2 regions of the Xylanimonas ulmi genome follow, and region 1 is predicted to be linked to the other one. Evidence: riboswitches for the same ligand, from Rfam matches in the RefSeq annotation. Region 1 holds a riboswitch; the other holds the start of a gene.
What was found. Region 1 has a riboswitch for thiamine pyrophosphate ahead of thiM (hydroxyethylthiazole kinase). Riboswitches for the same ligand answer to the same signal wherever they lie in the genome.
Positions count from the first base shown of each region.

Region 1 (3,392 bases):
CCCCGGGTGCGCGACCAGATGGTAGGGCCGAATCCCACCATGTATTGGCTCACGCGCACGCCGAACCGCTTGGCGGGCGCCATGTGGCCCACCTCGTGCAGGGCGATGGACACGGCGATGCCCACGACGATGACGAGGATGCCGACCACGATGCTCACCGGCCCAGCCTAGGCGAGCGCCCTGGGGGCCTCCTGGGCGCCGATCGTGGTGGCGCGGTGAGCGTCTGGCGCACGTCGCGACCCGCTCCACCGGTCCAGCGGGGCGACGGCGAGCGTGAGCGCGGCGGCCACGACGAGCGCGACGACGACGGCCGACCAGCCGTTGTCGTCGCTCACGCCGAGCGCGGCCTGGGCCCGCCCCCACGCCGTGCCCCAGGCGGGCCACAGCTGCACGAAGGTGGGCGTGACGAGCTCGAACGCGACGAAGCCGGCGGCCCACGGCACGAACAGCCAGGGCCGGGGGCGCGCGCTGGCGGTCAGGTCGTAGCGACCGCGGCGCACGGCCCAGTGGTCGACCACGAGCACGGCGCCGAGCGGTGTGAACACGGCGCCGATGAGCAGCAGGAACCCCTCGTAGGCGTAGCCGTCGCCGACCATGACGCCCAGCGCCGTCGCGACCGCGCCGACGCCGACGGCCAGCGCACGCCGGTCGGCGCGCGGGGCGAGGTTCTGCACGCTCAGCGCCGTCGAGTAGACGTTGGCGAACGCCTGGTCGACCTCGTCGGCGGCGAGGATCGCCAGGGCCAACGCCCCGGCGGGCACCGCGAGCAGCGCGCCCACCAGGTCGCCGTCGGACGGCCGATAGGCCAGCAGCCCCAGCACGCCCACGCAGAAGAACGCGGCCGAGGCGAGCCCGTAGCCCACGCCGACCGCGACGCCGGCGCGGCCCGCGGTGCGCGGGCGCGCATGGCGCGTGTAGTCGGCCACGAGCGGGATCCACGAGACCGACATCGACGCGACGAGGTCGACGTTGGTCCACAACCCCCACCACCCGCCCGCGGTGACCTGGCCCAGCGGGCGGCGGGCGGCGTCGAGCAAGAAATAGGCCGAGCACGCCACCACCACGAGGATCGCGGCGCGTCGCAGCAGCGCCGCCGAGCCGAGCGGACGCAGCGCCATGGCCGTGGCGATCACACCCGCGACGACGGCGAACACCCAGTGCGGCACGGACGGCCACACCCCGCTGGCGGCGCGCGCGATGATCCACACCTCGAACGCGGCCCAGCCCACGCACTGGACGATGTTGAGCGCCGTGGGCGCCCACGACCCACGCGCCCCGAACAGGCCGCGGAACACGACCATCGACGAGGCGCCCGTGCGGGCGCCGATCGCGGCGACCGCGCCGAGCAGGCCCGCGCCGAGCGCCGTGCCGATGGCGATCGCGGCGAGCGTCGCCGGGAGCGAGGTGGGCACGAAGTAGACCGCGACGACGGGCACCAGCAGGCTGACGCCGAGGCTCGCCCACAGTCCGAGGTGGTCGCGGGGGCGGTGGACGCGCACAGGGGGCGCGTCGAGAGTGACGGGGGCTTCGACGGTCTGCGGGCCGAGAACGGCAGGGCTCATCAGGGTCCTCCCTACGCCGGTGTGAGCCGGACAGGTTCGATCGGTCGGCGGCTCCCGGCCGCCCTCTCAGCCCGGCGGCCGCCTCTGCGGATCCCGGACTCCCGTTGGACGCGCACCTTGGGTGCGCAGGCACACCCTACGCGGCTAGGGTGGTCGGCGGCGCGGGGCGCCGGGACCCTCCCCGAGGGTCCGGCTGAGATGCACCCGTGGAACCTGCTCTAGGTAGTGCTAGCGAAGGGAACGCCCATGAGCTCCGCTGTGTCCTGTCCTGTCACCCCCCAGACCGTCGCGGACGTCGTGACCGCCGTGCGGGCGACAAGCCCCCTGGTCCACTGTGTGACCAACGCCGTGGTCACCAACGTCACCGCGAACGTGCTGCTGGCCGCCGGCGCCGCGCCCGCCATGGTCGCCGCGCCCGCCGAGGCCGGTGACTTCGCGCGGGTCGCCGACGCGCTGCTGACCAACCTCGGCACGGTCGAGGGCGAGCAGCCGAACGCCATGCGGGTGGCCGCGCACGCCGCCGTCGACGCGGGCGTGCCCTGGGTGCTCGACCCGGTCGCGATCGGCTCAATGCGTGTGCGCACCGCGCTCGCGGCCGAGCTGCTCGCCGTCGGGCCCACCATCGTGCGTGGCAACGCCTCTGAGGTCGCGGCGCTCGCGGGCGGGCTCGGCGGCCGGGGCGTCGACTCGCTCGACACGCCCGACGACGTGCGCGACGTCGCGCTGCGGCTGGCCCGCGAGTCCGGCGCCGTCGTCGCGGTCAGCGGCGCGGTCGACCTGATCACCGACGGCGTCCGGATCGCGCGCGTGCGGGCCGGGACACCGCTGCTGACGCGTGTGACCGGCGTGGGCTGCTCGCTCGGCGCGCTCGTGGCGGCGTGCGCGGCCGTCACACCCGACCGGCTGCTCGCGGCCACGGCCGCGACCGCGTGGGTCTGCGTCGCGGGTGACCTCGCAGCCGAGGCCGCCACGACCACGGGCTCGTTCGCGGTCGCGCTGATCGACCGGATCGACGACGTCGACGCGTCCGCGGTGGGTGAGCGCTCCGGGCTCATGGCCGAGGCCGCGCAGGTGACGGCGTGAGCGCGCCGTTCGGGCCGGCCACGCTCGCCGGCGAGCGCCCGGGGACCCCCGCTCCCACGTCGCGTCCTGTCGACCGGGCGGCGTTCGACCCCTCGGTCTACCTCGTCACCGACACCGCGTTGTGCGGCGGCCGCGACGGCGTGCTCGCCACCGTGCGCCAGGCCGTCGTCGGCGGCGTCACGGCCGTGCAGTTGCGCGATCCCGGCGCCGCGACGCGCGACCTGGCCGCGCTCGGCGCCGCGCTGCTCGCCCTGCTGCGCCCTGCGGGCGTGCCGCTCGTCGTCGACGACCGTGTGGACGTGGCTCTGGCGATCGACGCCGACGGCGCCCACGTGGGCCAGCGCGACCTCGACCCGCTGGCGGCGCGGCGGCTGCTCGGCCCGGGACGCCACCTCGGGCTGAGCGTCTCGACGCCCGCCGAGGCGCGCGCGGCCGCGGCACTGGCGCCGGGGACCGTCGACCTGCTGGGGGTCGGCCCTGTGCGCCCCACGAGCTCCAAGGCCGACGCGCGGGCGGCCATCGGCCTCGACGGGCTCGCAGCCGTGGCGGCCGCGTCACGCGCGGCGGGCGGGCCGCCGTGCGTCGCGATCGGCGGACTGAGCGCACCCGACATCCCGGCCCTGCGCGAGGCCGGGGCGGTCGGGGCGGCGGTCATCTCGGCCGTGTGCGGCACGCGTGACCCGCGGGCCGCCACGCGCGCGCTGCGTGACGCGTGGGACGCGCGATGAGCGCCGCCCGCCCCGCGGG
Region 1 covers NZ_SGWX01000001.1:1,818,165-1,821,556, forward strand. Annotated here, with positions in the region: gene EV386_RS08355 (M50 family metallopeptidase) at 1-158, opposite strand, end outside; gene EV386_RS08360 (purine-cytosine permease family protein) at 168-1,562, opposite strand; TPP riboswitch at 1,715-1,820, shown strand; gene thiM (hydroxyethylthiazole kinase) at 1,809-2,645, shown strand; gene thiE (thiamine phosphate synthase) at 2,642-3,373, shown strand; gene thiD (bifunctional hydroxymethylpyrimidine kinase/phosphomethylpyrimidine kinase) at 3,370-3,392, shown strand, end outside.

Region 2 (3,392 bases), 1.6 Mb from region 1:
CCGCTTCGTCGACGCCGTGCGGGCCGTGGCGACCCTGGGGATCGTCGCCCTGCACTGGCTCATGCCCGAGGCCGCGTGGGACGGGCAGACGCTGTGGATCGGCAACGCGCTGGGACACGGACACGCCTGGACGCTGACGTGGGTGTTGCAGACGCTCCCGCTCCTCTTCTTCGCGGCGGGCGCCTCGGCCGGCTACCAGCATGCGCGCCTCGCGCGCGGTGAGGGCTGGGGTCGGGTGCTGGGTAGCCGGCTGCTGCGCGTGGCCCGCCCGGTCGGCGCGTTCCTCGCCGCGTGGGTGGTGGCGGTCGCCGTCCTGCTCGCCGCGGGGGTGCCCGACGGCGCGGTGTGGCGCCTGGCGCGGATCGCGCCGCAATTGCTGTGGTTCCTCGGCGTGTGGGTCGCGCTCGTGGCGCTGGCGCCCGTGCTGGCGGCGGCGTGGCGCCGGTGGCAGGGGCGTGCGGTGCTCGTGGTCGTCGCGGCGCCGCTCGCCGTCGATCTGTTGCGCTTCGGCATGGGGATCGAGGGCCTGGGCTGGGCCAACGTCCTGCTGGTCTGGTCGGCGCCGTTCCTCCTGGGCATCGCCTATGCCAACCCCGGTGCCGACAGTGACGCCAACCCCGCCGCCAACCCCGCCGCCGACCCCGATGCCTACCGCGGAGCCGCCTCGTGTGCCGTCGGGTTCGCGGGGACGTCACGTGCGCGGCTCGCGGTCCTGGCCGTCGCCGCGGTGGGTGCGATGGTGGCGCTCGTCGCGCTCGGCCCGTATCCGGCGAGCATGGTCGGCATGCCCGGCGACGCGATCTCCAACCTCTCCCCGCCCACGGCGCCCGTCCTGGCCCAGTCGCTCGCGCAGGTCGCCCTGGCGCTGCTGGCCCGCGCGGTACTGACACGCTGGGCGCTCGGAAGGGGACGGCGCCTCGTCGATTCGCTCGCGCGCCGCTCGATGACGGTCTACCTGTGGCACCTGACGGCGATGTTCGCCGTGCTGGGCGCGGTCATGCTCGGTCTGGGGGAGCAGCCGCCCGTGCCGTGGAGCACCGACTGGTGGTCGACGCGCCCGGTGTGGTTCGGCGCGTTCGGACTCACACTGCTCGGGCTGGTGCGCGTGTTCGGGCGCTTCGAGGCGCGGCGCACCCCCGCGGTCAGGCAGTCGGCGTCGCGGACGACGACGCGAGTCGGGCCACGTAACGGCGGGCGCCCTGGTGCGCGAGACGACGAGCGAGCACCGCGACAGCGCCCGACACCGCTGCGAACGTCACCGCCTGGACGATCGTGACGCTCTCGTCGTCGGGGTCCTTCGGCGCGGCGTGCCCGGTGCTCTTCGCCCAGATCATCCCGACCGCCCGCTGCGCCAACCATCCGGCGGCGAGCGTGAGCGCCATCGTGCCCACCTTGACCGCCAGGGACTCGTCTCGCTCGGCCACGCGCATGCCTCTCTCGTTCATCGACGCTGCCCGCCCACCGTATCCCTCCGGGCGGTCCCGGCACGCGCGCAGCGCACGCAGCGCGCGGTCGCCGCGGCCGCCGTCGTCGTTGAGGTAGCCTGACCAGGAACGACAGGGGAGCGCCACAGGCGCTGAGAGTGCGGGACACCGCAGACCCTCGAACCTGATCCGGTTAGCACCGGTGGAGGAAGTCGGGCTTCTCATCCTTGTGTCCCTCGCCCGCACGGCGAGGCGGAGGGCACAAGCCCCTTCTCGACATCAGAGGAGGAACCACCATGACCACCACGTCCCCCCGCCGCGGACGCATCGTGGGCGCGGCGCTCGCCGTCGCGCTCCTGCCCGCGCTCGCGGCCTGCGGCGGCTCCGAGCCCGCGGCTGACGCGGCGTCCGGCGCGGCGTCGGACACCGTCACCCTCATCACGCACGACTCCTGGGCCGTGTCCGAGGATGTGCTCGCCGCGTTCGAGCGGGAGAGCGGGCTGACCGTCAAGCAGGTGCCCATGGGCGACGCCGGAACCCTGGCCAACCAGGTCGTGCTGACCAAGGACTCGCCGCTGGGCGACGTCGTCTTCGGGATCGACAACACGTTCGCCTCGCGCGTCGTCGACGCGGGGGCGCTCGAGCCGTACACGCCCGCCGGGCTGGACGCCTCGGCGCAGCCGTACGTGCTCGGCGACGGCGCGCTGACCCCGATCGACCGCGGCGACGTGTGCCTCAACACCGACGTCGCGTGGTTCGAGGAGCACGACCTGCCCGAGCCGACCACGCTCGAGGACGTCGCCAAGCCCGAGTACAAGGACCTGCTGGTCGCGCTCAACCCCGCGTCGTCCTCGCCCGGCATGGCGTTCCTGCTGGCCACCATCGGCGCGTTCGGCGACGACGGGTACGACGGCACGGGGTGGACGGGCTACTGGGCCGCGCTGCGCGCCAACGGCGTCAAGGTCTCCGACTCGTGGGAGGACGGGTACTACTCCGAGTTCTCCGGGGCGGGCGAGGGCGGCACGCGCCCGATCGTCGTGTCCTACTCGTCGTCGCCCGCGTACACCGTGAGCGAGGACGGCTCGGCGACGACGACGCACGCGCTGCTGGGCACGTGCTTCCGCCAGGTCGAGTACGCGGGCGTCCTGCGCGGCGCCGCCAACCCCGCCGGCGCCCAGCGGCTCGTGGACTTCCTGGTCTCCCAGCCCTTCCAGGCGGACATCCCCGGGCAGATGTACGTCTACCCCGCTGACGCGTCGGTCGAGCTGCCCGCCGAGTGGACCCAGTTCGCCCCGCTGGCCGACGAGCCCTTCGAGGTCCCCGCGGCCGACATCGCCGCGAACCGTGACTCCTGGATCGAGAAGTGGACGGCGACGGTCATCGGCTGACGTCCGCCGCGCGGGGTGCGACATTGGGGAGGATGACCGGCCGTCGACCCCTGCGTGTCGCGCCCCCCGCGGTGGGGTGGGCGGTCGCGGCCGCGCTGCCCCTGGCGTTCCTGGGCGTCTTCTTCGCCTGGCCCGTCGCGGCGCTCGTCGCGCGCGGGTTCGTGGCCGAGGCCGGCGGCCTCGACCTGACCGGACTGCGTGACGTGCTCGGCGCCCCGCGCACCTGGCGGCTGCTGGGCACGACGCTCGCGCAGGCCGCGGCTGGGTCCGCCGGGTCGGTGGTGCTCGGACTGCCCGTCACCTACCTGCTGTACCGCACCCGCTTCCCAGGGCGCACGCTGCTGCGTGGACTGGTCACGGTGCCGTTCGTGCTGCCCACCGTCGTCGTCGGCGTCGCGTTCCGCGCGCTGTTTCGCCCAGACGGGCTGCTCGGGTTCGCGCACCTCGACGAGACGTTCGCGGGCGTCGTGCTCGCGCTCGTGTTCTTCAACGTCTCGGTCGTGGTGCGCACCGTCGGCGGGCTGTGGGAGCGCCTCGACCCGCGCGCCGAGCAGGCCGCCCGCGCGCTGGGCGCCTCGCC
Region 2 covers NZ_SGWX01000001.1:3,405,854-3,409,245, forward strand. Annotated here, with positions in the region: gene EV386_RS15650 (acyltransferase family protein) at 1-1,276, shown strand, start outside; partial or broken gene EV386_RS18920 (DUF4235 domain-containing protein) at 1,233-1,445, opposite strand; TPP riboswitch at 1,549-1,652, shown strand; gene EV386_RS15660 (thiamine ABC transporter substrate-binding protein) at 1,721-2,812, shown strand; gene EV386_RS15665 (ABC transporter permease) at 2,845-3,392, shown strand, end outside.
Region 2: linked by a shared signal. The riboswitch ahead of EV386_RS15660 (thiamine ABC transporter substrate-binding protein) and the one ahead of thiM (hydroxyethylthiazole kinase) in region 1 are both predicted to bind thiamine pyrophosphate.